Regions from separate parts of the Thauera sp. WB-2 genome, predicted to be linked through region 3. Evidence: predicted binding sites of a transcription regulator. Region 3 holds the regulator's gene; each other region holds the start of a gene.
What was found. The regulator LexA, encoded in region 3, represses DNA repair genes until DNA is damaged. The targets are predictions, from matches to a motif close to ACTGTATNTANATACAGT.
Positions count from the first base shown of each region.

Region 1: a site for LexA is predicted at 6,746-6,763, ahead of LQF09_RS09195 (error-prone DNA polymerase). Genes of this name have one in related genera too.
Region 2: a site for LexA is predicted at 2,762-2,779, ahead of recA (recombinase RecA). Genes of this name have one in related genera too.

Region 1 covers NZ_CP088935.1:2,010,455-2,020,802, reverse strand. Annotated here, with positions in the region: gene LQF09_RS09225 (type IV pili methyl-accepting chemotaxis transducer N-terminal domain-containing protein) at 1-18, shown strand, start outside; gene LQF09_RS09220 (HPP family protein) at 98-1,012, shown strand; gene gltX (glutamate--tRNA ligase) at 1,046-2,458, opposite strand; gene LQF09_RS09210 (ABC transporter ATP-binding protein) at 3,822-4,616, opposite strand; gene LQF09_RS09205 (ABC transporter permease) at 4,618-5,508, opposite strand; gene LQF09_RS09200 (ABC transporter substrate-binding protein) at 5,605-6,597, opposite strand; gene LQF09_RS09195 (error-prone DNA polymerase) at 6,770-10,018, shown strand; gene LQF09_RS09190 (MFS transporter) at 10,030-10,348, opposite strand, start outside.
Region 2 covers NZ_CP088935.1:3,835,757-3,846,104, forward strand. Annotated here, with positions in the region: gene LQF09_RS17480 (U32 family peptidase) at 1-46, shown strand, start outside; gene ubiT (ubiquinone anaerobic biosynthesis accessory factor UbiT) at 78-614, shown strand; gene thiL (thiamine-phosphate kinase) at 700-1,659, shown strand; gene LQF09_RS17495 (phosphatidylglycerophosphatase A family protein) at 1,739-2,221, shown strand; gene pncC (nicotinamide-nucleotide amidase) at 2,226-2,714, shown strand; gene recA (recombinase RecA) at 2,865-3,896, shown strand; gene recX (recombination regulator RecX) at 3,913-4,362, shown strand; gene lptB (LPS export ABC transporter ATP-binding protein) at 4,349-5,071, shown strand; gene LQF09_RS17520 (RNA polymerase factor sigma-54) at 5,094-6,560, shown strand; gene hpf (ribosome hibernation-promoting factor, HPF/YfiA family) at 6,578-6,901, shown strand; gene ptsN (PTS IIA-like nitrogen regulatory protein PtsN) at 7,038-7,523, shown strand; gene hprK (HPr(Ser) kinase/phosphatase) at 7,492-8,427, shown strand; gene LQF09_RS17540 (AsmA family protein) at 8,441-10,294, shown strand.
Region 3 covers NZ_CP088935.1:2,251,362-2,261,709, forward strand. Annotated here, with positions in the region: gene LQF09_RS10300 (Y-family DNA polymerase) at 1-1,351, opposite strand, end outside; gene imuA (translesion DNA synthesis-associated protein ImuA) at 1,370-2,020, opposite strand; gene lexA (transcriptional repressor LexA) at 2,078-2,686, opposite strand; gene LQF09_RS10315 (zinc-dependent alcohol dehydrogenase family protein) at 2,795-3,856, opposite strand; gene LQF09_RS10320 (peroxiredoxin) at 4,106-4,588, shown strand; gene LQF09_RS10325 (FKBP-type peptidyl-prolyl cis-trans isomerase) at 4,578-5,063, shown strand; gene LQF09_RS10330 (ABC transporter ATP-binding protein) at 5,125-7,188, shown strand; gene LQF09_RS10335 (transglycosylase SLT domain-containing protein) at 7,189-8,487, opposite strand; gene gloB (hydroxyacylglutathione hydrolase) at 8,564-9,337, opposite strand; gene LQF09_RS10345 (class I SAM-dependent methyltransferase) at 9,366-10,094, shown strand; gene rnhA (ribonuclease HI) at 10,094-10,348, shown strand, end outside.

The DNA.
Region 1 (10,348 bases), 240 kb from region 3:
GAACGCCTGACGAAGTAGAACCGGGCGAAAAACCGATCACCGACACCACCAAGCAGCAATGTCATCGACACGAAGACTGACCGCCATACGCGAGCGCATGCACGAGCTCGCAGGCATTCCACACAGCAGCCAGCATGGCGGCGAGCCCTGGGTGGCAAGTCTCGGAGGCCTGCTCGGAATCGCGATCGTGGTCGCGCTCACGCAGGGCATGGTGGGCAGCGAGGCGGCCGTGTTCGTGGTGCCCTCGCTCGGCGCTGCTGCGGTGATCGTGTTCGCCGCGCCGCACAGCCAGTTCGCGCAGCCCTGGCCCCTGCTGGCCGGAAACATGCTGTCGGCACTGGTCGGCGTGCTCAGCCAGCTCATCATCCCCGACCCGACGCTGGCCGGCGCAGCAGCGGTGGGCGGCGCGATCGGTGTCATGCACCTGGCACGCTGCATACATCCGCCCGGCGGTGCGACCGCACTGGCTGCGGTCGTCGGCGGCCCGGCGATCCACGACCTCGGCTTTGCCTATGCCCTCTATCCGGTCGGCCTGAACTGCCTGATCCTGGGCGCAACCGCCATCCTCTTCAACTATCCCTTCCCCTGGCGGCGCTATCCGGCCAGCCTCACCCACTACGCACCGCTGCCCCCTGGGCGTGGCGGTGGCGGCTACCCACTGCCCGGCGACGAACATGTACGCAAGGCAATGGACGAGCTCAATGTCGTGCTGGACGTCGGCACGGACGAACTTCGCCAGGTCGTCCACCGCGCGCTCGCAATCGCGCAATCCAGCGCCGACAGCAGACTGCCCCAGGTGAAGGCCGGTCACTTCTACTGCAACGACCGCCCGGGACAACAATGGTCCGTGCGCCAGATCATCGACGAGCACCGCTCGGCAAACCCGGACGAAGACATCGTCATCTATCGGGTCGTCGCCGGACGCGGCCTGGATCGTACCGGCCGCTGCACCAGAATCGAGTTCGCGCGCTGGGTCGGCAGCGAGTTTCGCCCCCGCCGCCAGCAGCGCTGAAGCGCGACGCTCAACCGCCGCGGAAAGCCTCGGTCACAGATGGCGGTCCAGGCGCGCCAGCACGCGCTCGCGGCCAAGCACTTCGAGCACCGCATCGATCGACGGCGTCTGCGGCACGCCCAGCACGGCCACCCGCAGCGGAATGGCCACCTGCGGCATCTTCAGGCCATGCTCGGCCATCGTGTCCTTGATCGCCTGCGACAGCGCAGCCTTGTTCCAGTCGGTGCCGGCAAGGCGGGCACGCAGGCTGACCAGCGCAGCACGCGCAGCGTCGGTCAGGTGCTGCCCGATCACCTCGGGTGCAGGATGAACATCGGCCACGAACAGCTCGGCCGAGTCCGCCAGTTCGTTGAGATTGGCGACACGGTCCTTGTACAGCGCCACCACGGCCTCGAGCGCCACCCCGGTCTCGGGATTGACACCGCGACGAGCGAGGCGGTTGGCAACTTCGGCAGCGAGAAAGCCGTCATCCGCCTTCTTGATGTACTGCGCGTTGAGCCAGTTCAGCTTCTCGGTGTTGAACTGCGCCGCCGAGGGGGTGATATGGTCGAGATCGAACCATTCGACGAACTGATCACGGCTGAAGACCTCGTCGTCACCATGGCTCCAGCCCAGGCGCGCCAGATAGTTGATCACGGCTTCGGGCAGGTAGCCGTCGTCGTCATACTGCATCACGCTCACCGCACCGTGGCGCTTGGAGAGCTTGGTGCCATCGTCGCCCAGGATCATCGACAGGTGGGCGTAGAGCGGCACCTCGGCGCCGAGCGCGCGCAGCACGTTGATCTGGCGCGGGGTGTTGTTCACATGGTCGTCGCCACGGATGACATGGGTGATGCCCATGTCCCAGTCGTCCACCACCACGCAGAAGTTGTAGGTCGGCGTGCCGTCGGCACGCGCGATGATGAAGTCGTCCATCTCGGCGTTGGCGATCTCGATGCGCCCCTTGACGAGATCGTCCCACGCCACCACGCCATCGGTCGGATTGCGGAAGCGCACCACCGGCTGCACGCCTTCGGGCGGCTGCGCCAGGGCCTTGCCCGCCTCGGGGCGCCAGCGCCCGTCATAGCGCGGCTTCTCGCCGCGGGCGCGCTGCGCCTCGCGGATAGCGTCGAGTTCCTCGGACGACATGTAGCAGTGGTAGGCGGTGCCGGCGGCCAGCATCTGGCCGATGACCTCCTTGTACCGGTCCATGCGCTGCATCTGATAGAACGGACCTTCGTCATGCGCCAGGCCCAGCCAGTCCATGCCGTCGAGGATGGCCTGCACCGCCTCCAGCGTCGAGCGGGCAACGTCGGTGTCCTCGATGCGGAGGACGAAGGTTCCGCCATGGCGACGGGCAAAAGCCCAGGAGAACAGCGCGGTACGCGCGCCACCAATGTGCAGGTAGCCAGTCGGGCTGGGTGCGAAGCGGGTGCGGACAGGACGGGAGGCAATGGCTTGGGACATGGCGAAAAGGAAACTGGATGCTTGAGCGAAGCGCGGATTCTAAGCGATTGCCGCGCCGCGGGGTGCCGTAGGCGCGACGCAAGTCGCGAGCTGTTCGCGGCCGCCCCCAAGCCCCATCGCCTTCAACCCCTCGCGGCTCGCGCCGCTCCCACGCGGGAGCGATGCGCGCCGCGGGGTGCCGTAGGCGCGACGCAAGTCGCGAGCCTTTCGCGGCCGCCCTCAAGCCCCATCGCCTTCAACCCCTCGCGGCTCGCGCCGCTCCCACGCGGGGGCGATACGCGCCGCGGGGTGCCGTAGGCGCGACGCAAGTCGCGAGCTGTTCGCGGCCGCCCCCGAGTCCCATCGCCCTCAACCCCTCGCGGCTCGCGCCGCGCCCACGCGGGGGCGATGCGCGCCGCGGGGTGCCGTAGGCGCGACGCAAGTCGCGAGCCTTTCGCGGCCGGCCCCGAGTCCCATCGCCTTCAACCCCTCGCGGCTCGCGCCGCTCCCACGCGGGGGCGATACGCGCCACGGGGTGCCGTAGGCGCGACGCAAGTCGCGAGCTGTTCGCGGCCGCCCCCGAGTCCCATCGCCCTCAACCCCTCGCGGCTCGCGCCGCTCCCACGCGGGGGCGATACGCGCCGCGGGGTGCCGTAGGCGCGACGCAAGTCGCGAGCCTTTCGCGGCCGGCCCCGAGTCCCATCGCCTTCAACCCCTCGCGGCTCGCGCCGCTCCCACGCGGGGGCGATACGCGCCACGGGGTGCCGTAGGCGCGACGCAAGTCGCGAGCTGTTCGCGGCCGCCCCCGAGTCCCATCGCCCTCAACCCCTCGCGGCTCGCGCCGCTCCCACGCGGGGGCGATACGCGCCGCGGGGTGCCGTAGGAGCGACGCAAGTCGCGAGCTGTTCGCGGCCGCCCCCAAGCCCCATCGCCTTCAACCCCTCGCGGCTCGCGCCGCTCCCACGCGGGGGCGATACGCGCCGCGGGGTGCCGTAGGAGCGACGCAAGTCGCGAGCTGTTCGCGGCCGCCCCCAAGCCCCATCGCCTTCAACCCCTCGCGGCTCGCGCCGCGCCCACGCGGGGGCGATGCGCGCCGCGGGGTGCCGTAGGCGCGACGCAAGTCGCGAGCCTTTCGCGGCCGCCCCCGAGTCCCATCGCCCTCAACCCCTCGCGGCTCGCGCCGCGCCCACGCGGGGGCGATACGCGCCGCGGGGTGCCGTAGGCGCGACGCAAGTCGCGAGCCTTTCGCGGCCGGCCCCGAGTCCCATCGCCCTCAACCCCTCGCGGCTCGCGCCGCTCCCACGCGGGGGCGATACGCGCCACGGGGTGCCGTAGGCGCGACGCAAGTCGCGAGCCTTTCGGGCATCGGCATCCGTGCAGGCGTTCAGCTCAGCAACAGCTTGTCGTCGTCGATTTCCTCGCCGCGCACCTTCTCGAACATCGCCAGCAGGTGATGCACGTCGAGGCCCTCGCGCTCCTCGCCCGCCACGTCGAGCACTACCCTGCCCTGATGCAGCATCACCGTGCGCTGGCCGACGTCGAGCGCCTGGCGCATGGAGTGCGTGACCATCATCGTGGTGAGCTTGTGCTCGGCGACGATGCGCACGGTGAGCTCGAGCACGAAGGCCGCGGTGCGCGGATCGAGCGCTGCGGTGTGCTCGTCGAGCAGCAGCAGGCGCGACGGCCGCAGCGCCGCCATCAGCAGGCTCACTGCCTGGCGCTGGCCGCCGGAGAGCAGGCCGATGCGATCGGACAGGCGGTTCTCCAGGCCGAGGCCAAGGGTCGAGAGCTGAGCGCGAAACTCCTCGCGCAGCGCCGGCTTGACGGCAAACGAGAAGCCGCGACGCTCGCCGCGCATGCTGGCGAGCGCCATGTTCTCCTCGATGGTCAGGTCCTCGCAGGTGCCCGCGAGCGGATCCTGAAACACGCGGGCGACGTGGCGCGCCCGCGCCCACACCGGCTGCCGGGTCATGTCGATGCCGTCGATCTCGATCCTGCCACTGTCGACCTTCTGCTCGCCGGAGACGGCGTTGAGGAAGGTCGACTTGCCGGCGCCGTTGGAGCCGATGACGGTGACGAACTGCCCGGTCGGGATCTCGAGCGACATGCCGCGCAGGGCCTGGGTCTCGATCGGCGTACCGGGGTTGAAGGTCAGGCGCAGATCCTGAACGTTGAGCATGTCAGCCTCCCTTCCTGCCGGACCAGTGGGCACGCAGCCTGGGCACCACGAGCGCGACGGTGACGAGCAACGCGGTGACGAGGTTGAGGTCCTGCGCCTGCAGGCCGATGAAGTCGGAGTTGAGCGCGACCGCGATGAAGAAGCGATACACGATGGCGCCGACGATGACCGCGATCGTCGCCAGGTAAAGCTTGCGCGAAGGCAGCAGGCTCTCGCCCACGATCACCGCCGCCAGGCCGATGACGATGGTGCCCACGCCCATCGAGATGTCGGCCCCGCCCTGGGTCTGCGCGAACAGCGCCCCGGCCAGGCCGACGAGCGCGTTCGACAGTGCCATGCCGGCGAGCACCGCCAGCCCGGTGTTGACGCCCTGCGCGCGCGCCATGCGCGCGTTGGAACCGGTGGCGCGGATGGCCAGCCCGGTCTGGGTGGAAAAGTAGGCATCGAGCCCCAGCTTCACGACGATCACGATCAGCACCAGCAGCAGCGGGCGGAACACGTAGTCCACCAGCGCCTCGGGCTGGAGCAGGTTGAATACCGTCGGCTCCATGATCAAGGGCACATTGGGCTTGCCCATGATGCGCAGGTTGATCGAGTAGAGCGCGATCATCATCAGGATGCTGGCGAGCAGATCCATGATCTTGAGGCGCACATTGAGCCAGCCGGTGATCATGCCAGCCGCGGCACCTGCCAGCGTGGCGGCAATGGTGGCGGTAAAGGGGTCCTGGCCGGCTGCGATCATGGTCGCGGCAACGGCGCCGCCGAGCGGGAAGCTGCCATCGACGGTAAGGTCAGGGAAGCGCAACAGGCGGAAGGAAATGTACACGCCCAGCGCGACCAGGCTGAAGATCAGGCCGATCTCCAGTGCCCCGAGCAAGGTGTAGAGCGACATGGGAAATAACCGTTTGAGGATGGGCGACGAGGAAACCCCGCCGCGAACACCCGGGGCGACTGCACCGCGGCAGTCGCGTACCGGGCTTGCAGCCGCTTACTCGACGACCTGGGCGGCGTCCTTGATGAGCGCCTCCGACAGCGTGATGCCCTGGCGACGGGCGGCGGCCGGGCTCACATGGAGGTCGAGCCTGTTGCTGGTTTCCGAGGCGATGTCGCCCGGCTTCTCGCCCTTGAGGATGCGCGCCACCATGTGGCCGGTCTGCACGCCGAGCGCCTTGTAGTCCATGCCATAGGCGGCGACGGCGCCACGCTTGACGCTGTCGGTGTCTGCAGCCACCAGCGGGATGCCGGCATCCATGCCGACCTTGACCAGGGCCTCATAGGCCGACACCACGTTGTTGTCGGTGCTGGTGTAGAACACATCGACCTTGCCGATCAGGCTGCGCGCGGCAGAGCCGACGTCAACCGAACGCGGCGCGGCGGCCTCGACCAGGCTCATGCCGTACTTGGGCAGCAGTTCGCGCATGCGCTCGAGCACCACCACCGAGTTGGCCTCGCCCGGGTTGAAGACCATGCCGACACGCTTGGCCTCGGGCGTCACGCGCTTGATCAGCTCGATCTGCTTGTCCAGCTCGAGCGCATCGGACACGCCCGTGACGTTGGTGCCCGATGCGGCCAGCGACGGCACCAGCTTGGCGGCGACCGGGTCGGTCACTGCGGAATACACCAGCGGGATGTTGCGCGTTGCCGCAGCCACGGCCTGGGCCGAAGGCGTGGCGATGGCGACGATGACGTCGACGCGGTCACCGATGAACTTGCGCGCGATCTGCGCCGCCGTGCCGGTGTTGCCCTGCGCGCTCTGGTACTGCCACTTGAGGTTCTTGCCCTCTTCGAAACCCGCCTCGGCCAAGCCTTGCTTGACGCCATCGCGCACGGCGTCGAGCGCCGGATGCTCGACGATGGCGGTGATGGCCACCGACTTCTGCTGCGCATGGGCTGGCGTGCCCAGCGCAAATGCCAGTGCCAGGGCGCCGAACAGTGCGGCGCGGGTCATCTCGAAGCGCATCGAAAACTCCTTGCTGGCCATATCGGCCCGAAAATGATCTGCAGACTCGGCCTGCGACAGCGCCGGCCAAAGCGCGTGAGTGTACCGGGCCCGCCCGGTTTCCGCGACAGCAAAGACGAGGCTGCCAGCGGACGACGCCCTGGGTGCAGGGCGCGCGCTTGCGCCTGAAGCTGTATTTTTTTACAGTCAACCTGTGACTCCGCAACATGCCGAACTCCACTGCCTCAGCAATTTCAGCTTCCAGCGCGGCGCCTCGCACCCCGAGGAGCTCGTGGCGCAGGCGGCGGCCTTCGGCTACACCGCCATCGCCCTCACCGACGAATGCTCGCTCGCGGGCGTGGTACGTGCCCACCGTGCGCTGCAAGCCCTGCCTGCCGACGCACGGCCGCAGCTGATCATCGGCAGCGAGCTTCAACTTGCCGACGGCCCCTGCATCGTGCTGCTGGCCGCCACGCGCGCCGGCTATGGCCAGCTGTCTCGCCTCATCACCCAGGCCCGGCGCGCAGCAGACAAGGGGCGCTACCACCTCACCCGCAACATGGTCGAGGCTGCCTGCCGCGAGGGGCTGCAGACCGACTGCCTGGCGCTGCTGGTCGCGCCGGCGGCATTTCCGCCCCGCACCGGCGTTGACGCTGCCAGCACGGCACTGGCGGCCGATGCCGCGTGGCTGGCGCGCTGCTATCCCGGCCGCAGCTGGCTGACGGTGACGGTGCGGCTCGATGGCCGCGACCGCGCCCGCATCACCCTGCTGCGCCGCATCGCTCGCACCACCGGGGTGTCCGCGGTCGCCGCCAGCGCCGCACTCATGCACGACGCCGCGCGCCGTCCACTGGCCGACGTGATGACCGCGCTGCGCCTGCACTGCAGCGTCGCCGAGGCCGGACTCGCACTCGCCCCCAATGCGGAGCTGCGCCTGCACGATCGCGACACCCTCGCCCGCCGCTACCCCCCCGCTCTGCTCGCCGAGACCCTCGCGGTCGCCGCACGCTGCAGCTTCAGCCTCGACGAACTGCGCTACGAGTACCCGGCCGAGCTCGTCCCCGCAGGCGAGACTCCGGCGAGCTGGCTGCGTCGGCTGGTGGAAGGCGGGCTGTGCTGGCGCTACCGCGGACAGGCCGGCCACGCCGCCGCCGAACCCGCGGCGGGCGAGCTGCCGCCCGCCGCTGCCGATGACCCTGCCCCACCCCAGGTGCGCCGGCAGATCGAGTACGAGCTCGCCCTCATCGTCGAGCTCGGCTACGAGCCCTACTTCCTCACCGTGCATGACATCGTCCGCTTCGCCCGCAGCGTGGGCATCCTGTGCCAGGGCCGCGGCTCGGCGGCGAATTCGGTGGTGTGCTGGGCACTGGGCATCACCGAGGTCGATCCGACATTGGGCATCATGCTGGTCGAGCGCTTCATCTCGCGCGAGCGCAACGAACCACCCGACATCGACGTCGATTTCGAGCACGACCGCCGCGAGGAGGTCATCCAGTACATCTACCGCAAGTACGGCCGCGAACGCGCAGCGCTGGCTGCCACCGTAATCAGCTACCGGGCGCGCAGCGCCCTGCGCGACGTCGGCCGTGCCCTCGGCCTGGACGAGGCGCAGATCGAGCGCCTTACGCGCGAGCACCACTGGTTCGACGGCCGTCGCATCCTGCCCGAGCGCCTGCAGGAAGCGGGCTTCGACCCCACCAGTCCGGTCACCCGGCGCCTGGTCGCACTCACCGAGGAACTCATCGGCTTTCCGCGCCATCTGTCGCAGCATGTCGGCGGTTTCGTCATCGCCCGCGGCCGGCTCGACGAACTGGTGCCGGTCGAGAATGCCGCCATGCCAGAACGCACCGTGATCCAGTGGGACAAGGACGACCTCGACGCCGTCGGCCTGATGAAGATCGACGTGCTCGCGCTCGGCATGCTGTCCGCACTGCGCCGCGGCCTGGCCCTGGTGTCGGCCTGGCGCGGGCAGGCACTGACGCTGGCGAGCATCCCGCGCGAGCAGCCCGCGGTGTACGCGATGCTGTCGCGCGCCGACTCGATCGGCGTGTTCCAGGTCGAGTCGCGCGCGCAGATGACCATGCTGCCGCGCTTGAGGCCACGCCGCTTCTACGACCTGGTGGTGGAGGTCGCCATCGTGCGCCCCGGCCCGATCCAGGGCGGCATGGTCCATCCCTACCTGCACGCGCGCGAACGCGACGCGCGCGGCGAGGACCCCATGGACGGGCTGCGCCCGGAGATCCGCGGCGTACTGGCGCGCACGCTCGGGGTGCCGATCTTCCAGGAACAGGTGATGCAGCTGGCGGTGGTGGCCGCCGGCTTCACCGGCGGCGAGGCTGACCAGCTGCGCCGAGCGATGGGCGCCTGGCGGCGCAAGGGCGAACTCGAGCGCTATCGCGAACAGCTCCTCGCCGGGCTGGCGAAAAACGGCTACGACGCCGACTTTGCCCAACGCCTGTGTCAGCAGATCGAAGGCTTCGGCAGCTACGGCTTTCCCGAGTCGCACGCTGCCAGCTTCGCGCTGCTGGTGTACGCCTCGGCGTGGATGAAGTGCTTCGAGCCCGCCGCCTTCCTGGCCGCCCTGCTCAACAGCCAGCCGATGGGTTTCTATTCCCCCTCGCAGCTCATCCAGGACGCACGCCGGCATGGCGTCGAGGTGCGCACGGCCGATGTATGCGCCAGCGACTGGGACTGCACGCTCGAAGCCGTCCCGCCCGCCAGCACGGACACAGCCGATGCCGCTCAAGCTGCTGCACAAGCGGCCGTGCGCCTTGGGCTGCGCATGATCCATGGCCTGGGCCGGGATGCGGCCACCCGCATCGTGGCAGCGCGCCACGAACGCCGCTTTGCCGATACGCAGGACCTCGCGCTGCGCACCGGGCTCGACGGCGGCACGCTGCGCAGCCTGGCGGGCGCCGGCGCGCTCGCCAGCCTCGCCGGCCACCGCCGCCAGGCACTGTGGCAGGCGAGTGGCGCGCCGCCGCTACCCGGCCTGCTGGCCGCGGCACCGGGCGGAGATGCAGCCGCCGAACTCGCCGCCCCGGATGAAGCCGAAGACCTGCTCGCCGACTATGCGCGCCTGGGCTTCACCCTCGGCCGCCACCCCTTGTCCTTCGTTCGCAAGCAGCTCGCCCGGCTGCGCTTTCTCACTGCCGCCGATATCGCAACTGCGCCCGACCGCATGCTGGCCCGCGGCGCGGGCCTGGTCACCTGCCGCCAGCGTCCGGGCACCGCCAAGGGGACGCTGTTCGTCACCCTGGAGGACGAAACCGGGCTCACCAACGTCATCGTGCGCCCCGAGTTGTTCGAGTTGCAGCGCCGCATCCTGCTCGGCGCGCAGCTGATGGGCGTGTTCGGCCAGGTCAGCCGCCAGGGACGCGTCGTGCACCTGGTGGCAAGCCGGGTGGTGGACCACTCCGCCCTGCTCGGCACGCTCGCAGCCCGCAGCCGCGACTTTCATTGAGTGCGCCGCAATCAGGACGCCTGCGCCGCCTCGCGCCGCTGGCGCAGCGCCAGCCACACCAGGGCCGCGCCCGTCAGCCCTACCGGGATCAGCGAACCGAGGTTGAGCAGCGCCCAGCCCTGGGTCGTGACCAGGGCGCCTGAGGCGAACGAGGTCAGCGCCATGACTGCGAACACCGCAAAGTTGATCGCCGCCTGTGCCTTGTCCTTCTCTTCCGGCCGGTAGGCCTGCATCGCCAGCGTGGTGCTGCCGGTGAACAGGAAGTTCCAGCCCACGCCGAGCAGGAACAGGCCGATCAGGAACTGGTGCAGGCCCTGCCCCGACAGCGCT
Region 2 (10,348 bases), 1.6 Mb from region 3:
CTTCTGGCACGGCCGCGCCGGTGCCGAACAATACGTCGCGGCCTGAGCCAGCACACCCGCCTCCCCGGAGTACACACATGCCCGCCCTGCCCACCCTGCCGCGCCCGCCCCTGCCTGCCGAACTCCTGCCCGGCAGCCTGCGCCAGCGCATTGCCCAAAGCCTGGCAGACTTCCGCATTCCGGACTTCACGGTGCCAACGGCACTGGCCAGGCTGATCTCGCGCCTGCCGCAGCAGCCGCCGACGCATGCCCTGATCGCAGCGCTCAACCTCGCGCTCGGCCGCATCCTGCCGCGCGACACGCTGGCACCGCTCGGCGGACGCCACCTGCAGATGCGCGTGCTCGATGCCGGACTCACGCTCGATTTCAGCCTCGGCGAGCGCGGCTTCCGCCGCGCCGTTCCAGCTGCGGGACGCAAGCCGGACCTGGTGATCTCCGCCACCACGCGCGACTTCATCGCGCTCGCACTGCGCGAGGAAGATCCCGACACGCTGTTCTTCAGCCGCCGCCTGCGCATGGAAGGCGACACCGACCTCGGCCTGCTGGTCAAGAACACGCTCGACGCGGTGGACTGGGACAGTCTGAAGGCGCGCCTGGGTCTGCGCGCACGCTGAGTCCGGCAACGGCGCGCGCAGCGCACTTGTGCGCTAAGCTTGGCGCCCGCCCGCCCGCATGCGGGCAGCCGCCTCACTTCGCGTCATGCCTTCCGAATTCGACCTCATCCAGCGTCACTTCACTCGCGCCACACGGCACACCGCGCTCGCCGTCGGCGATGATGCCGCCTTGCTGCAGCCGCGCACGGGCATGCAGCTCGCCGTATCGACCGACATGCTCGTGTCGGGCACCCATTTTTTCGCCGACACCGACCCCGAAGATCTCGGCTGGAAGACCCTGGCGGTGAACGTCTCGGACATCGCAGCGATGGGCGCGGAACCGCGCTGGGCCTTCCTTGCGCTGTCCCTGCCAGCTGCCGACGAAGCCTGGATCGAGGCTTTCGCGCGCGGCTTCTTCGCCTGTGCCGATGCGCATGGCGTGGACCTCGCCGGTGGCGACACCACGCGCGGGCCGCTCACGCTGTCGGTCACCATCATCGGCGAGACGGCCGCCGGCGAGGCCGTCACCCGCGACGGCGGTCGCGCCGGTGACGACCTGTGGGTATCGGGCCAGCCCGGCCTGGCTGCACTCGGGCTCGCCGCCCTGCAAGGGCGGACCAGGCTCGACGCCGACGGCCGGCGCGCCTGCATCGCCGCACTGCAACGCCCACAGCCCCGGCTCGCCCTCGGCCGTGCGCTGCGCGGCGTGGCCAGTGCCATGCTGGACGTCTCCGACGGCCTGCTCGGCGATCTTCGCCACATTCTGGAACGCTCGCACACCGGTGCGCTGATCGAAACCGCGGCGCTGCCGCTGGCCCGCCTGCTTGCAACCGGCGCCGACCCGGTCTTGTGCAGACACTGCCTGCTCGCGGGGGGCGACGACTACGAACTGCTTTTCTGCGCCGCCACTGCGCAACGTGACACCGTACGGGCGCTCGCCACAAAGCTCGAGTTGCCCGTGCACCGCATCGGCAGCCTCACCGCTGATAGCGGCAGCATCCACATGCGCGAAGCCGACGGCACGCTGGCCCCGCTCGCGCCCAGCGGCTACGATCACTTTGCCTGATGTACTGCGAACCATTTCGCCCGAATCAATCCCTCCTGGTACGCAAGCACGCGTCGAACAACACAGATCGGATCACGAGATGCGCCCCACTCTTCGCCTGATGATGAGCCACCCCGCCCACTTCATTTCGCTGGGTTTCGGCTCCGGCCTGTCGCCCTGGGCGCCGGGAACCATGGGCACGCTGCTCGCATGGGCGCTCTACCCGCTGATCCGCGTCCCACTGTCCGAGTTCGTCTTCCTTGCCCTGCTCGCAGCCCTGTTCATCGCCGGCGTGCTGGCCGCCGAGCGCACGGGGCGCGCACTCGGCGTGCCCGACCACGGCGGGATCGTGTGGGACGAAATGGTCGCCACCTGGCTGGTGCTGGCCTTCACGCCGCCAACCCTGCTCTGGCAGGCGGTCGCGGTGGCCTTGTTCCGCTTCTTCGATATCGTCAAACCGCCCCCCGTACGCTGGGCCGATCGCAGTTTCAAGGGCGGCTTCGGGGTGATGTTCGACGACCTGGTCGCGGCCGGCTATACCCTGCTCGCACTCGCCATCCTGGTTGCCATCGTCGGCGCGTAAAGCCATGACCGACACCGAACTCGACACCCTCGCCCAACAGGTCGGCCAGGCGCTCGGCGCACGCAGATGGCAGTTGGCGACCGCCGAGTCCTGCACCGGCGGCTGGATCGCAGAGGCCGTTACCGCGATCGGCGGCAGCTCGGCCTGGTTCGACCGCGGCTTCGTCACCTACTCCAACGAAGCCAAGATCGACATGCTGGGCGTATCCGCCCACACCCTCGCAACCCAAGGTGCGGTCAGCGAGGCCACCGTTCGCGAGATGGCCGCCGGGGCACTTGATCGCAGCATCGCCACGGTCGCCGTCGCCGTATCCGGCATTGCCGGCCCCAGCGGCGGCAGCCCGGCCAAGCCCGTGGGCACGGTGTGCATCGGCTGGGCCTTGCGCGCCGGCGAGCAAAGCGCCCTGACCCTGCATTTCGCCGGCGATCGTAGCGCCGTGCGCAGACAGACCGTGATCCGCGCACTGCAGGGCGTACTTGCACTGGCGCACTGACGCACTGACGCGAGCCTGCCCCGTCCGCTTCGGCAACTCCGCCGTTTGCTGTATTTTCATACACGTCTTAAACTAGCGGCATCAGGCGCGGCCGTCCGCATGCCTGCAATCTTTGTGCCATAATCCGCCAATCACACAGGACGCACCTCCATGGACGACAACAAGGCCAAGGCCCTCGCCGCCGCGCTCTCCCAGATCGAAAAGCAGTTCGGCAAAGGGTCGATCATGCGCATGGGCGACGGCAACGTCGAACGTGACATCCAGACCGTCTCCACCGGCTCGCTCGGCCTCGACATCGCGCTCGGCCTCGGTGGCCTGCCGCGCGGCCGGGTCGTCGAGATCTACGGCCCGGAATCCTCGGGCAAGACCACGCTGACCCTGCAGGTGATCGCCGAGATGCAGAAGCTGGGCGGCACGGCAGCCTTCATTGACGCCGAGCACGCGCTCGACGTCGGCTACGCGGAGAAGCTTGGCGTCAATATCCAGGACCTGCTTATCTCGCAGCCCGACACCGGCGAGCAGGCGCTCGAGATCGCCGACATGCTGGTGCGCTCCGGCGGCGTGGACGTGGTCGTCGTCGACTCCGTCGCCGCGCTCACCCCCAAGGCCGAGATCGAGGGCGAGATGGGCGACCAGCTCCCCGGCCTGCAGGCGCGCCTGATGTCGCAAGCGCTACGCAAGCTCACCGCCAACATCAAGCGCACCAACACGCTGGTGATCTTCATCAACCAGATCCGCATGAAGATCGGCGTCATGTTCGGTAGCCCGGAGACCACCACGGGCGGCAATGCACTCAAGTTCTATGCCTCGGTGCGCATGGACATCCGCCGCACCGGCACGATCAAGAAGGGCGACGAGGTGGTCGGCTCCGAAACCCGAGTCAAGGTCGTCAAGAACAAGGTCTCGCCCCCCTTCAAGGAGGCCCACTTCGACATCCTCTACGGCGAAGGCATCTCGCGCGAGGGCGAGATCATCGATCTGGGCGTGACACACAAGATCGTCGACAAGTCGGGCGCCTGGTATGCCTACCAAGGCGACAAGATCGGCCAGGGCAAGGACAACTCACGCGAATTCCTGCGTGCGAATCCGACGCTTGCGCGCGAAATCGAAAACAAGGTCCGCGTCGCCGTCGGCCTGCCCGAACTGCCGCCAGCGGCACCGGCAACGGCCACGGAAAGCTGAGCCAAGCCAGGACACCATGGGCGCCCCCAGCCTGCGCGAACGCGCGCTTCGCCATCTTGCCCGCCGCGACCACTCGCGCGCGGAGTTGACGCGCAAGCTGGCCGCCCACGGCGAGGCTGACGAGGTGCAGGCAGTGATCGAGCGCATGGGCGAGCTCGGCCTGCAGTCCGACAGCCGCTACGCCGAAGCCTACGTGCGCACCCGCGCCAACCGTTTCGGCGGCAGCCGGCTGCGCAGCGAGCTGGCGCGGCGCGGGATCGACCGTGAACTGATCGAGGCAACACTCGCCACGGAGTGCGTAGAATCGGAACTGGAGCGTGCCCGCGCAGTGCTGCGCAGCCGCTTCCAGGCGGCCCCGGCGGATGCGCGCGAATGGGCACGCCAGGCCCGTTTCCTGCAAACCCGCGGCTTTGCACCCGAACTGATCCGCAAGCTGCTGAAAGAACCCCGCGATGAGTCTGCTTAAGGTCTCCAGCCTGCAAAAGCGCTACAAGGCGCGCACCGTGGTCCACGACGTCGGCTTCGAGGTCGGTTCGGGCGAGGTCGTCGGCCTGCTCGGCCCCAACGGCGCCGGCAAGACCACCTGTTTCTACATGATCGTAGGCTTGGTCCGTGCCGACGGCGGCCAGATCAACCTCGACGGCACCGACCTCACCCACCTGCCGATCCACGCCCGTGCGCGTCTGGGCCTGTCCTACCTGCCGCAGGAGATGAGCGTCTTCCGCAAGCTCACCGTGGCCGAAAACATCCGTGCCGTGCTCGAGCTCCAAGGGCTCGAGGCGCACCAGGTGAAGACCCGGCTCGACGAACTGCTGCTCGAGCTTGGCATCAACCACCTGCGCGACAACACCGCCGTCTCACTCTCCGGCGGCGAGCGCCGGCGTTGCGAGATCGCGCGCGCACTTGCAACCGACCCGCGCCTGATCCTCCTCGACGAACCCTTCGCAGGGGTCGACCCGATCGCGGTGATCGACATCCAGAAGATCATCCGCTTCCTCAAGGAGCGCGGCATCGGCGTGCTGATCACAGACCACAACGTGCGCGAGACGCTCGGCATCTGCGATCGTGCGTACATCATCAGCGAGGGCCGGGTACTGGCAAGCGGCGAACCGGCCGAGATCATCGACAACGAAAGGGTGCGCCAGGTTTACCTGGGCGAGCATTTCCGCCTGTGAATCCGCGCGCGCGTCGACAGCGATGAAACCAAGCCTCCAGCTCAAGCTCTCCCAGCACCTTACCCTGACGCCGCAGCTGCAGCAGTCGATCAAGCTGCTGCAGCTGTCGACCATCGAGCTGAACCAGGAGATCGAGCGCTTCCTGCTCGAGAACCCGATGCTCGAGCGCAGCGACGGCGACGGTGTCGAGTTCGTACCACCGCTTCCACCGGGCAGCCCCCCCGAACACGAGGCCAGACAGCAACAGGCGAACACCCCCGAGGCGCCAGCCAGCGCTACGGACAGCGACGCCGGCGACCATGCCGACCATGGCAGCGCCGACGAAGGCATGGACTGGTCCAATGTCGGCAGCGGCGCATCGAGCCGCAGCGAGGACGACGACGACGTCGATTACCAGGAACTGCAGGCGGCCGGCGTCTCCCTGCGTGAACACCTCGACCAGCAGGTGTCGCTGTCGCCGCTGTCAGACCGCGACCGCGCCCTCGTGCGCTTCATCATCGAAGCCTTGGATGACGACGGCTACCTTCACCAGCCGCTCGATGAGCTCCTCGAACTGCTTCCGGACGACGCCGACGTCGATGTCGATGACCTGAGCATCGCGCTGCGCCACGTACAGAACCTCGAGCCCGCAGGCATCGGCGCGCGCAGCCCCAGCGAATGCCTGTCGCTGCAGCTCCGTACCCTGCCGGCTTCGGCGACGCGCACGCTCGCGCTCGAGATCGTCGACAAGCACCTCGAGCTGCTCGCCGAGCGCAACTTCGTCAAGCTCAAGAAGCTGACCGGCTGCGACGACGAGGCCCTGCGCGCCGCCCATGCCCTGATCTGCAGCCTCGATCCCCACCCCGGCTCGCGTTACTCGAACGCCGAGACGCGCTACGTACTGCCGGATGTGGTCGTACGCAAGCTGCGCGGGCGGTGGACGGTCAGCCTGAACCAGGAGGCAATGCCGCGTCTGCGCATCAACCGCCTGTATGCCAGCCTGCTGCAGCAGAACCGCGGCCAGGGTGGCGGCCTGAGCGGACAGTTGCAGGAGGCACGCTGGCTGATCAAGAACGTGCAGCAGCGCTTCGACACCATCCTCCGGGTGTCCCAGGCCATCGTTGACCAGCAGAGGCAGTTCTTCGATCATGGGGAGGTGGCAATGCGGCCACTCACCCTCCGGGAGATCGCGGACCAACTCGAGCTGCACGAGTCCACCGTGTCGCGCGTGACCACGCAGAAGTACATGGCGAGTCCGCGCGGGGTGTTCGAACTCAAGTATTTCTTCGGTAGTCACGTCGCCACCGACACCGGTGGAGCGGCCTCGTCTACGGCGATTCGCGCGCTGATTCGCCAACTGGTTGACGCCGAGGACAGCAAGAAGCCGCTGTCCGACGCCAAGATTGCCGAAGTCCTTGGCCAGCAGGGTATCGTGGTCGCACGGCGCACGATCGCCAAGTATCGCGAATCCCTCAATATCCCGCCGGTCAGCCTGCGCAAATCCATCTGACAAAAACAGGAGTCAACATGAATCTCAACATCACCGGGCGCCACGTCGAAGTCACTCCGGCCATTCGCGACTACGTCACCTCCAAGCTTGATCGCGTCATCCGTCACTTCGACAACGTCACCAGTGTCGCGGTGATCCTCTCGGTCGAGAAGCTCAAGCAGAAGGCCGAGGTCACCCTGCACGTGCGCGGCAAGGACATCTTCGTCGAAAGCGATGATGCCGACCTGTACGCGGCCATCGACGCGATGACCGACAAGCTCGACCGCCAGGTGCAGAAGTACAAGCAGAAACTGGCCGACCACAACCACGAGACGATCAAGCACCAGGCCCCCGAAGCCTGACGCTTTCGTTTCAGCCCCACGTCCGGGGTATGGTTATAATGCGCCCGTTTCCAAGACGCGGCGCCAGCATGCCCCGGGACGGCCGGTCGCACCCTGCGACCGGAATGCCTGCGATATTGCGCGAACCCTCCAGCGAATGAGCCTGATATCCCAACTCCTGCCACTGTCCAATGTGGTGGTCGACCTCGACGCGAGCAGCAAGAAGCGCGTCTTCGAGCAGGCGGGCCTGCTGTTCGAAAACAATCAGGGCATCGGGCGCAGCACCGTGTTCGACAGCCTGTTCGCGAGGGAGCGCCTCGGCTCCACTGGCCTCGGCCAGGGCATTGCGATTCCGCACGGGCGCATCAAGGGTCTCAAGGAGGCGGCAGGTGCATTCCTGCGCCTTGCGAGCCCGGTGCAGTTCGACTCGCCCGATGGCCGCCCGGTGAACATGTTGTTCGTGCTGCTGGTCCCCGAGCAAGCCAACGAGACCCACCTGCAACTGCTCTCCGAGCTGGCTCAGATGTTCAGCGACCGCGGCTTCCGCGAAGCGCTGCAAGCCGCGCCGGATGCGGACCATATCCACCAGATGTTCATGAACTGGGGCGCCGATGCGGCAGACCAGCGTCGCGCGGCTGTATGAGGCGCATCGCGACAACCTGCAGCTGAACCACATCAGCGGCAACCTCGGCGCGAGCCTCGCGGTCGCCGAGGACCGCATGTGGCCGGCCGATCTCGTCGGCCACCTCAACCTCATCCACCCCACACGGCTGCAGGTCATGGGCGCGGCGGAGCTCGAATGGGCGCGCCGCCAGTCAAACGACAAGGTTGCTCACCACCTCAACGAGATCTGCTCTGCGCACCCGCCAGCCCTGATCGTCGCCGACGGCTGCGAAGTTCCCAATATCGTGCATGGGGTTTGCGTGGCACACGACGTCGCACTGTTCAGCGCAGCCCACCCATCGGCAAGCGTGATCGACCAGTTGCGGCTCTACCTGTCGCGCGAGCTGGCGGAGAAGACCTCGCTGCACGGCGTGTTCATGGATGTGCTCGGACTGGGCGTACTGATCACCGGCGACTCGGGTGCAGGCAAATCGGAGCTCGCGCTGGAGCTCATTTCCCGCGGTCACGGCCTGGTGGCCGATGACGTCGTCGAACTGTCGCGCATCGCTCCCACCGTGCTCGAGGGGCGCAGCCCAGAGATGCTGCAGGACTTCATCGAAGTGCGCGGCCTGGGCATTCTCAACATCCGCACCATCTTCGGTGAAACGGCGTGCCGCCGGAAGATGCGCCTGCGCCTGATCTGCCACCTCGAGCGCCGCCAGCCGGGCCCCGGCGATCCCAGCCGCCTGCCCTTGCAGCAAGAGGTCCAGGATATCCTGGGCGTTGCAATTGCACGCGTCGTGCTGCCGGTTGCGGCTGGCCGTAACCTGGCTGTTCTGCTCGAGGCTGCGGTGCGCTCGACCATCCTGCAATTGCGTGGCATCGATTCGACCCAGGACTTCATCGAACGCCAGACGCGGGCGATGACGCCGCCGGAAGACTGATGCAGGCGGCGCGATGAGAACGCCGATACGCTATCTGCTGATCACGATCGGCATCCTCATCGCGCTCGTCGCTGCACTTGCCGCCTGGATCGCACTGCGCTTCGACGCCAACGACCACCGCGAGCGCATCGCCGCCGAGTTCATGCGCCACACCGGTCGGTCGCTGCAGATCGATGGCACCCTGAATCTCTCGTTCTATCCATGGCTGGGCATCGAGGCAAGGGACGCCGTCCTTGCCGATGCGCCAGGCTTCGGCGACGCCCCCTTTGCCCGCATTGCCAGGCTGCAGGCCCGCGCACGCCTGTTGCCACTGCTGCGCGGCGAACTCGACATCGACCGCATCGCCATCGACGGCCTCGCCCTCAAGTTGGTGCGTACGGCCGACGGGCGTACGAACTGGTCGACGGCGGACGCGGACACTGCGGGGAGTGCGCCAGCCGCAGCGCCCCGGGGCGACACCGCGACGACGGCCGGCGCACTCGCACTCGCGATTGGAGGCATCGACATCCAGGGGGCGAGCGTGTCGTGGACCGACCTCCGCGACAACACCCAGCTGCAGCTCACCAAGCTCCAGCTTCAGGCAAGCGAGATCAGGCCGGGAGCACCCTTCCCGCTGCAATCCAGCTTCACGCTGAGCAGCAGCGGGATGAGCGCGACCATGGACATCGCAATCGACTCGCGTGTCCGCATCAGTCCCCAGGACGAGGTGATCGAGCTATCGGACCTGTCGGTGCGCTTCGGCCGTAGTGACGGCATTCGGCCCCAGGGGCAGATCGAAGCGGCGCTGCGCGCAGACGCCGACTCGATCGTGCTCGAACGGTTGCGTGCCATCGTCGACGACACCCGGATCGAAGGCCGCGTTGCCGTCACCGAGCCCACGCGCCCCGCAATTCAGTTCGATCTCGACATCGACAACCTCGACCTGGACGCCTACCTGCCCGCCGGCGCACAGGTCGCGCCCGCCCCGGCGGGCGCCGCAACCGCGGCAGCGCGCAACCCCAGCGCGCTCGTCACGCTCGCTGCCGACGGTCGCCTGCGTGTCGGCCGCCTGCGCGCGCACGGCCTGCAGCTGAGCGAGGTCGACCTCGTCCTGCAGGCCGAAGACGGACAGCTCAGGCTCGCCCCACTGTCGGCCTCGCTCTACGGCGGACGCTACAGCGGCAAGGTCGGCATCGATGCGCGCCGCAGCCCGCTTCGGCTCACGCTCGATGAGCGTCTCGAGGACATTCAGCTCGCCCCCTTCCTGCGCGACTTCAGCGGCACGGAAGCACGCATCGCAGGCCGCGCCACGGTGCAGGCCCGCCTGCAGGGCAACGCCGACAGCACCGACAGCCTGCGCCGCAGCATCACCGGCCAGGTGGACCTGCGCATCGTCGATGGCGCGCTGAAGGGCATCAACATCGCCCAGATGATGCGCGAGGCGTCCGCCCGCATACGTGGAACGGCAGCGCCCTCTCCGAGCGGGCGAAACGAGACCGACTTCACGGATCTGAGCGCGACACTTCGCATCGCCAACGGCCAGGTCCGCAATGACGACCTCGCGCTGCGCGCGCCCCTGCTCAGACTCACCGGCGCCGGCAGCGCCAGCCTGATCAACGAGACCATCGACTACCGGCTGCGCGCCAGCGCCGTCGCAACCCTGGCCGGACAAGGCGGTGACGAACTCGCCAACCTGCGCGGACTCACCATCCCCATCCGCATCAGCGGCCCGTTTGCCGAGCCCAGGTTCGCACTCGACATCGAATCGCTGGTGGCGGACAGCTTGCGCGAACGCGCGGCCGAGCGCATCGATGAGCGCATCCGCGAGCGCGTACCCGAGGGCGTGCAGGACACACTACGCCGCGGCCTTCGCGACCTGCTGCGCTGAACGCTGCCGCCCCTTGCGACCCAGCCGCCGCGGCTGATACCCTCGTCCGCTTTG
Region 3 (10,348 bases):
CCGGATGGTCGTCCCACCAGCCGCACTCGATGCGCTCGGCCTCGCTCAGCAGGACGTAGTCTGCGCGCTCGATGGGCTTTGGCTCCGGCAGCAGCCACAGCGGACGGACGTGCAGCCCCTTGTGTTCGCGTGCGAGCGGGGGCGCGTGTGCGCTGCAGGTGTATTGTGCGGGACTGCCGGCGCAGCTTGCATCGCCCTGGCGCCAGGCCGACTCCGGACGGTGGTCGGGCTGGGAGGCAAGCAGGTGGACGCTGGACTGGCCGAGACGGGCGCGCAGGCGGTCGAGCAGCAGGACGGCCTGCTCGCGCAGGGTGCCGACGTCATCGAACAGCACACCTGTGCGCGCAATGGCGGCCAGCGGACGATCGGCAATCAGCCTGAGGGCGCCGACGTCCGCCTCGAGTACCAGGCGGGCCAGTTGCTCACGCAGGATCGCCAGCAGGCCAGCGGTATCCCTGCAGGGCTGGCCGAGCACCAGTTCGAGCCTGCTGTGGGGGCGATGTGCATGCTCGAGGATCAGCTGGCAATGGTCGATGGCGGCGTGTCGCGCCTGCAGCCAGCCTTCCAGGCTGGCAAGCAGTCGGCGGGCGGCGAACAGCAAGGCCTCGCTGTGATGGGTGGGTGCCGGCAACTCGAGACCGTGGCTGAACGTATCTGCCGCTTCGAACCAGGGACGCGGGTCGGGCATCTCGCCGCGTGCGCGCGCCAGACAGTGGCGCACTGCCTGGGCGCCGCGGCGCGCCAGCCCGGCTGCAGGCAGGTCGCGGGCCTCGCCGAGGCTGTGCAGGCCAAGGCCGGCGAGCAGGGCCCGGGTGTCGGCGTCGCAAGCGGCTTCGTCCTCGAGAACGGACAGTGGCAGCTGGTCGATGGCCTGCAGCCAGTCCTCACCAGCGGGGTGCCCACAGCGGGCGAACCAGCGCGCGGCCAGGGGGGTGGGAGCAAGGCCGATGCGTGCATGAAAGCCAAGTGCGGCGAGGCCGCTGGCAACCTGGGTGGTGATGTCATGAGCGCTGCCGAACAAGCGCAGGCAGCTGGCGATCTCGAGTAGTACCGCATCCGGAGAGGACAGGCTTACGCGTGGGGTGAAACGTCCTGCCCAGCTTGCGATCTCGTTCAGCGCCTCGGCTTCGCGTCGTGGCATGCGTGCATGCAGGCGGAGCTCGGGCAACAGTGCGCTTGCGCTTGTTGCGTGCTGCCCGGGACGGATGCCGGCAGCCTGCGCGGATGCGCTGGCGGCGATCAGCGGCGCGCCAGGCTTGTCGGCGGTGATGGCGATGGCCGGTACGTCGCGCAGGCCACGGGTGAAGACCTGGAGCGGCAGGTCGGGCAGCAGGATGGCGAGCCAGAGCATGGCGAAAGGCGGAGCCCGTCAGCGGATCGGCAGCAGGAGCGGGCGTGCCAAGGGCGGGCCGCGACGCTTGAGGATATCGACCCGGAGCTGGCCGGCCGCGGGTGTCAGGCACAGGCGCAGCGCCGCAGGCGAGGACTGGCGGGCGGCAGCGAGGGGACGGAACAGGAACAAGGGTGTGGCGCCTGCCTCGGCCGCCAGTTGCAGTCGGCGCAGCGCCGTGTTGTTCGGCATGTGCAGCCAGGCGAGCACGGCTGCACAGCTGCCGGAGGCTGCTGCCTGGCGTGCAGCCCATACGGCATCTCTGGCTTGTGGCGGGCGAACCAGCAACAGCCGCGAGAGGGCGACGCCAGCGTCGGCGAGGGCGGGTGCATAGGGTAGCAAGGGCGGGGAGACCAGGGTGATCCAGCGCTCGGCAGGGGCGCCGCCGAGCAGCGGCAGCAGCAGGGATAACTCGCCCACGCCGGGCTGGTCGAGCAGCAGTTCGATCAGCGCACCAGCCGGCCAGCCACCCCCGGGCAGTTCACGATCGAGCGCGGCGAAACCGCTCGGATGGCAGGTGTCTGCATGGTCGGCAATCCGGCTGGCCTGCCAGACGCTGCCGGCGGGCAGGGCGTCGAGTAGGGCCGCCAGCGGCGCAGCAGAGGGGGCGTGGCGCAGGGATGCAGCCATTGGGAGCGATGCGGGCAGGACGGCACGATGAGACTAAAGCCGCTGGGTGACGAGGGCTCAGTGATCCTTGCGGATCAGGCCGACCATGACCCCTTCGATGACGAGTTCGTCGCGCCGGGTGTCCACCACGATGGGTGAGTAATCCGGGTTGGCGGGCAGCAGCTCGACCACTGCGCCCTTGCGCTGCAGGGTCTTGACGGTGACGTCATCCGCGACGCGGGCAACGACGATCTGTCCGTTGCGGGCCTCGCTGCTGCGGTGAACGGCGATCAGGTCGCCGTCGAGGATGCCGGCATCACGCATGCTCATGCCACGCACCCTCAGCAGGTAGTCGGCCTTGGGCGAGAACAGGGAGGCGTCGAGCTGATAGCGGGCCTCGACATGCTCGGCGGCAAGGATGGGGCTGCCTGCAGCCACTCGTCCGACCAGTGGCAGGCCGAGTGCTTCGGCCAGGCGGATGCCGCGGGCGCGGCCTTCCTCGAGCAGGATTGCGCCTTTGGCGGCCAGTGCGCGCAGGTGGGTTTCGGCCGCGTTGGGCGAGCGAAAGCCGAACGCGGTGCAGACTTCGGCGCGGGTGGGCGGGCGGCCTTCGGACTCGACGGTGCTGCGGATGAAGTCGAGGATTTCCTGCTGGCGTGCGGTAAGGGTTTCGTTGCGGGCAGACATGTCGGCCTCCATGAGCTGGCTGTAATTTTAAACAGTTGTGTGCCAATGGCAAGCATCACGGTCAACCGTGCGCCGACCCGCATCAATCCTGCGGTGTGCGATGTGCGCTCAGGGCACGAGCACGGCTGCGCCCTGAAGCTCGCCACGCCTGAGCCGTTCGAGCGCCAGGTTGGCATCTTCGAGCGCAAAACGGGTGATCTCGGTACGGACAGGTACGCGAGGGGCAAGCGCCAGAAAGGCGTCGCCATCGCTGCGGGTGAGGTTGGCTACCGACACGATGCGGCGCTCGCCCCACAGGATGTCGTAGGGAAAGGACGGAATGTCGCTCATGTGGATGCCCGCGCACACCACCGTGCCGCCCTTGGCCAGCGCACGCAGGGCGGCGGGTACGAGCTCGCCCGCAGGGGCGAAGATCAGCGCTGCATCGAGAGGGTGGGGCGGCTTGTCGGTAGCGCTACCGGCCCATGTCGCGCCGAGATGGTGCGCGAAGGCCTGGCTGGCGGTGTCGCCGACGCGCGTGAAGGCATACACCTCGCGGCCCTGCCAGCGTGCCACCTGGGCGATGATGTGGGCGGCTGCACCGAAGCCGTACAGCCCAATGCGCTGCGCTGCGCCGGCCAGGCCCAGCGCGCGGTAACCGATCAGGCCCGCGCACAGCAGCGGCGCGGCTTCGGCGGCATCGAGCGCATCGTCCAGCGCAAAGCAGTAGCGGGCGTCGGCCACGGTGTATTCGGCATAGCCGCCCTGGATCTGATAGCCGGTGAAACGCGCTTCGTCGCACAGGTTCTCGCGTGCGCTGGTGCAGAAATCGCACCGGCCGCAAGTCCAACCCAGCCAGGGTACGCCGATGCGCTGGCCGGGGGCCAAGCCGCTCACCCCCGTGCCGAGGGCGGCGACTCGTCCGACGATCTCGTGTCCGGGGATCATCGGCAGCAGCGGGTCGGGTAGTTCTCCGTCGACCAGGTGCAGGTCGGTGCGGCAGACTCCGCAGGCTTCGACCCGCAGCAGAACCTGCCCGTGTCCAGGTCGGGGCAGAGCGAGCGCCCGAGCGCGCAGAGGTTCGCCACTGCGCTCGAGCACCATGGCCCGCATGGTTGCGGGCAAGGCGACGAGAGGGCGTGGCGGTGGAGCCTCGGGGGCTGGGTTCTCGGGGTATGTGAATTCGGGCATGGGCCCCCTCTGTAGCCGTGCGGCAGATGATCGATTGCCGGCCCCGCGCCCATGCAATGATGCGCTGCGTCTTGAGCCCGGGCCGGATCTGGGCTATTGCTTCTCCATGGTGTCGGCAGGCGGCACCCCGAAGCGCGACAACAAGCCAGGGAGGAGCTCTCAGTGCTGAACCAATCGCAAGTCAACCTCCACGCCGGTAGTGCTGGCCGGGTGTCTCGGCTAGAATCCCCTCCACATCAGGGAGAACACATGCTGCAGAGCGGAGACATCGCCCCCGCGTTTTCACTGCCGGATGCCGACATGGAAATTTTCGACCTCGCGTCGCAGGTCGGCAAGCAGAATGTGGTGCTCTATTTCTATCCCCGTGACAACACGCCGGGTTGCACGCTCCAGGCCGCCGATTTCAGCGACCATGAGGACGAGTTTGCCCGCTACGACTGCATCGTGGTGGGCGTGAGCCCCGACGATTGTCTGACGCATGCCGAGTTCCGCGACAAGGAAGGCCTGTCGATTCGCCTGTTGTCGGATACGGACACCGAGGCTTGCCGGCTTTACAAGGTCTGGCAGGAGCGGGAAGTCGACGGAGTCAGGAAGATGGGTGTGCGGCGGTCGACCTTCATCATCGACAAGGCAGGCAGGGTCCGCCACGCACTCTACGATGTGATGCCTCGCGGCCATGCCGCCGCGGTTTTTGAATTGGTCAAGGAACTGGAATCCCGCAATGCAAAATGAGATCGTCAAGAACAGCGTCGTGACGCTGCAGTACACCGTGCGCGACCCGGACGGCGCCGTCATCGACGATGGCCAGCACCCGCTGGTCTATCTGCATGGCGGCTACGACGGCATCTTCCCGGTGCTCGAAGAGGCCCTGCACGGCAAGAAGGTTGGCGAAAAGCTGCAGGTCAAACTGCAGCCGGAAGACGCTTTCGGCGACTACGACGAAGAGCTGATCCTGGTCGAGGATGCCAAGCTGTTCCCCGATAACATCGAGATCGGCATGAGCTTCGAGCGTGTGTCCGAGGATGGCGAGGAGGACCTCGTCTATCGCATCACCGACATCGCCGACGGCAAGGTGGTGGTCGATGGCAACCATCCGCTCGCTGGGGTTGCGCTCGTGTTCGACGTCACGGTGGCCGAAGTCCGCGCCGCAAGCGCGGAGGAGATCAGCCACGGTCACGTGCATGGGGCCGGTGGTCATCACCACTGAGGATCGTGATCAGAGGGCCGCATCAGCGGCCCTTGTTTCGTGAACTGTCCGTAAGGTCTGCATGAGCCTTTCCGTATCCAGCGCCGCCGTCGCAGGCGCGTGCGCCAGCCACGGCGCGCCCCTGCTCGAGGTGACGGACCTGCGCGTGGCGATCGCGCGCGGCGACGACGAGATCCGCCCCGTCGATGGGGTGAGCTTTTCCATCCGCCAGGGTCAGACTTTCGCCCTGCTGGGCGAGTCGGGTTGCGGCAAGTCGATGACCGCACTGGCGCTGGCGCGCCTGTTGCCGGACACCGGGCAGATCTGCGGCGGCAGCGTACATCTCGCAGGCGAGGACGTGCTGGCCTTGCCCGAGGCCGCGATGCGGCGAGTGCGCGGCGGGCGCATCGGCATGATCTTCCAGGAACCGTCGACGAGCCTCAACCCGGTGATGACCGTCGGCGCACAGATCATGGAGGCGCTCGCCCGTCACTGCCCGCCGGGTGTGGTTTTGGCGGACGAGGCTTGCGGGCTGCTCGAGGCAGTCGGCATCCCTGATCCTGCACGCCGCCTCCGCGATTTCCCCTTCCAGTTTTCGGGCGGCATGAAGCAGCGCGTGATGATCGCCATCGCGCTTGCCGGCCGGCCTCAGCTGCTGATTGCCGACGAGCCGACGACGGCGCTGGATGTCACCATCCAGGCCCAGGTGCTCGATCTGCTGGTCGCGATCCAGCGTGCGCGCGGCATGGGCATGCTGCTCATCACTCATGACCTGGGTGTGGTCGCACGTGTGGCCCACACGGTGGGGGTGATGTACGCGGGCGAGATTGTCGAGACCGGCGCGCGCACGGACTTCTTTGCTGCGCCGCTGCATCCGTATTCGCGCAAGTTGTTTGCCGCCTTGCCGGGTGCCGACCGCCGCGGGGCCGCACTGGAGGCGCCCGAGGGCAGCGTGCCCGGGCTGGACAGGGTGTTCCAGGGCTGCCGCTTCGCCGAGCGTTGCCCGATGGCCTTCGATCGCTGCGACGAGGAGGCGCCGGGTTGGCACAGGCTCGGCGAGCAGGCGGTGCGCTGCCATCTGTACGAGGGCGTCAGCGTGCCGCGGCCGTTCGTGCCCGCACAGGCGTTGACCGCGGTCGCCGAGGGCGCGCGCAGCCGGCAGCCGGTGCTGGAGATTCGCGATCTCTCGGTCCATTTCCCCGTGCGCAAGGGTGTGCTCAAGCGCAAGGTCGCCGAACTGAAGGCCGTCGATGGTCTGAGCTTGCGCCTGTATGCCGGCCGTACGCTTGCCCTCGTCGGCGAGTCTGGCTGTGGCAAGACGACCGTCGGCAAGGCCGCCCTGCGGCTGGTCGAGGCCACGGCCGGCGAGTTCCTGCTCGATGGCGAGAACATTACCGCCTTGCCGGAGCAGGCCTTGCACCCTTTGCGCCGCGCAGTGCAGATGGTATTCCAGGACCCCTTTGCCTCTCTCAATCCGCGCATGCGGGTCGGTGACATCATCGAGGAAGGCATGAATGCGCTCGCGCTCGGTGGCGACCCGCGCCAGCGCCGGAAACAGGTGGATGGCCTGCTCGAACGCGTTGGCCTGGATCCCGACATGCGCTGGCGCTACCCGCACGAGTTTTCCGGCGGCCAGCGCCAGCGCATTGCGGTGGCACGTGCGCTGGCGGTGGCGCCCAGGGTGCTGATCTGCGATGAGCCGACCAGCGCGCTCGATGTATCGGTGCAGGCACAGTTGCTGAACCTGATGCGTGAGCTGCAGCGTGAGCACGGCCTGGCCTATCTTTTCATCACTCATAACCTGGCGGTGGTGGAGTACCTCGCCGACGAGGTGGCGGTGATGTACCTCGGTCGTATCGTCGAGGAGGGACCGGTCGAGCGCGTGCTGTCGGCGCCCACCCATCCTTACACCCGCAGCCTGATGGCCGCGGTTCCACGCATCGATGCCGAAAGCGCGGAAGACAGCGGCGCTGACACTGCAACGGCAGCGCTCGACCTGCCATCCCCGCTTGCGCCGCCGGCAGGCTGTCATTTCCACCCGCGCTGCGCACATGCCACCGATGTCTGCCGGCTGAGCTATCCCCAGGTGACCGAGATGTCGCAGGGCCACCGCGTGCGCTGCCATTGGCCCCGCTTCGGCGCCTGATCAGCGCGTGCGGCTGCCGGAGCGGGGGGTGGTGCTGGCGCGCGGACGGTTCGGAGTGGACTTGAGTTGTGGCTGACCTGCACCGGCAGGTTTGAGCTTCAAGCCCTGGCGGCTGGGGGCGGCATTGGCAAAAGGCAGCAGCGCGCTGACCTCGAGTGCGCCCTCGGGCTCCACCCCGTCGGGTACGAGAAGGGCATGACCCGGACGTGGGGTGGCACCGGCGGCAAGGCCGTTGAGGCGTCGCAGCTGGGCTGGCGTGAGGCCATGCTGGCGTGCGAGCGCATCGATCGACTCCCCCGCGCGCACGGTGTGCATGCGCCAGCCCTTGCCGCTGCGTTCGAGTTCGGCCAGGCCTTCCTCTAGGCGCTCTGCACGGTCGGTGGGGACGATGAAGGTCTGCCCCGGCGTGGTGATCGCCGGGCGATTGAAACCGGGGTTCAGGGCCAGGAACTCGTCCAGTGGCATGTCGGAGAGGCGGGCGGCGGTAGCCAGGTCCACACCGACGGGGGCGTCGACGGTGACGAAGTGGAGCTCGTTGGCAACGTAAGGCAGCTCGAAATGGAACAGCTCGGGCTCGTTGACGATGTTCTTGATCGCCTGCAGCTTCGGGATGTAGTTGCGCGTTTCCTCAGGCATGCGCAGGTGGGTGTACTCGAGGGGAAGACCGTCTTCGGCGTTGCGCTTGAGTGCGCGTTGTACAGAGCCTTCCCCCCAGTTGTACGAGGCCAGGGCGAGGTGCCAGTCGCCGTGCATCTCGTAGATGCGTTGAAGGTAGTCGAGCGCGGCGTTGGTCGATGCGATCACGTCGCGGCGCTCATCGACCCATTGATCCTGGGTGAGGTTGAAGTAACGCCCCGTGGAGGGAATGAACTGCCACAGGCCGGAGGCGTGGGCCGATGAGTAGGCCATCGGGTTGAAGCTGCTCTCGACCATAGGCAGCAGGGCGATCTCGGTCGGCATGCCGCGGCGCTCGAGCTCGTCGACGATGTAGTACAGATAGCGCCCGCCGCGGCCGAAGACCTGCTTGAGAAAGCCCGGTCGGTTCAGGTAGAAGGCTTGCTGGTCCATCACCCGAGGGCTGTCCAGGTCCGGCATGCCGAAGCCGCGCCTGATCCTGTCCCAGATGTCATTGGCGTCGCGGGTGAGGTCGAGCGTCAGCACGCGCTCGACCACGATCTCGTCCTCGATCTGAGCCGCAGCATCGTCCTGGGCAGCGGGAATGGCCTGAACCGGCGCATCCGTGGGCGGGTGCTGCTGTGCCAGGGGGGCTTGGCAGAAGGCCGCAAGCACGGTGGCCATCAGGATGCGGCGGGTTTGCGCGCCGGGGGCTGCAGGGCACAGGCGAGGGGAACGGGGCATGGGCGTGGCCTGCGGCTCAGAAATTGTCCTTCCATGCCCGCAGTGCCGCCAGGCAGGCGGTGCTGTCCACCGGCCGTTGCCCGCTCTGCGCAGTCACGGCATCGATGACCCCGGGGATATGAGGGCGCAGGAAGGGGTTGATGTCGCGCTCGAGGCCGATGGTCGATGGCAGCGTGGGTTCGCCACGCGCCCTGAGCGTCTCGCAGCGTTGCTGGTAGGCGTCCCTGGCCGGGTTGGAAGGCTCTGCCGCACGCGCAAAGGCGAGGTTGGACAAAGTGTATTCGTGCGTGCAATAGACACGAGTGTCTGCGGGGAGGGCGGCAAAGCGGGCCAGCGCTTCGGCAAGCTGCGCCGGCGAACCTTCGAACAGCCGGCCACAGCCCGCTGAGAATAGCGTATCGCCACAGAACAGCAGCCCGGGCGAGGCCTGATCGGCCAGGAATGCGATGTGTCCGGCCGTGTGGGCCGGGACCTCCATGACGCGAAGGCTGATGCCCGGCTGTGCAAGGCGGACAATGTCGCCTTCGCTTACTGGATGGCTCACGCCGTCGATCGCCTCGTTCGCCGGACCATACGTCGGTACCGGCCAACGGCTGAGCAATGCGGCCAGGCCTCCGATGTGATCGGGGTGGTGGTGGGTGATCAGGATCGCGGACAGCGATAGCTGCAGTCGCTCGAGCGCCTCCACGACCGGTTGGGCATCGCCAGGGTCGACCACTACGGCGTGCCGTTCGTCGTGCAACAACCAGATGTAGTTATCGCGAAAGGCTGGAAGAGGGATAATGTTCATCCCCCGAATTTTGAGGACCTGAGTGGCGATGTCAATGCTCGACCTCAAGGATTGGCTGCACACCCCCCAGGGGCACTACCTTCTGACTTGGGAGCAGGACGTCCTGGACAGCATGGTCGCGGACATCTTCGGCTACAACGCTGTCCAGATCGGCCTGCCCGGTTTTGACCTGCTGCGGGCCAATCGCATGCCGCATCGTTTTACCTGTGCACGTGCCCCCGGCGGCGATGCGATGGCAAACGAATTCGAACTGCCATTCGCGTCGGCAAGCGTGGATCTTGTGCTGTTGCCGCACGTGCTCGAATTCTCTGCTCACCCGCATCGGGTTCTGCGCGAGGTCGAGCGTGTGCTTGTCGCCGAAGGCAGCGTGGTGATTAGCGGCCTGAGTCCGTTGAGCCTGTGGGGTGTGCGCCGCCTGCTCGCAGGACGTGGGTCGAAACCGCCCTGGTGCGGGCAGTACCGCACGGTAATGCGGATCCGTGACTGGATGAGTCTGCTCGGTTTCGAGGTGCAGGGCAGCCGTTTCGGTTGCCACGCGCCGCCGGTGAGCAGCGAGCGCTGGCTGCAGCGCTGGCAGTTCCTGGACCGGGCGGGGGCGCGGTGGTGGCCGGTGCTGGGCGCCGCCTATCTATTGCACGGGGTGAAGCGGGTGCAGGGAATGCGCCTGATCACGCCTCACTGGCGCGAGCGCAAGTCGGCTTCTAAACGATTGTCTCCGGTCGCTCAGCGCGATGCCGGAGCGAGGACAACGCAGTAATGGAAGAAGTGGATATCTACACGGACGGGGCCTGCAGCGGCAATCCGGGGCCAGGCGGCTGGGGCGCAATCCTGCGCGCTGGCGCGCATGAGAAGGAACTGTGGGGCGGCGAGCCCGCCACCACCAATAACCGGATGGAACTACTCGCAGTGATCCGGGCGCTCGAGGCGCTCAAGCGCCCGGTATCGGCCCGCGTGCATACAGACAGCCAGTATGTGCAGAAGGGCATCTCCGAGTGGATCCACGGCTGGAAG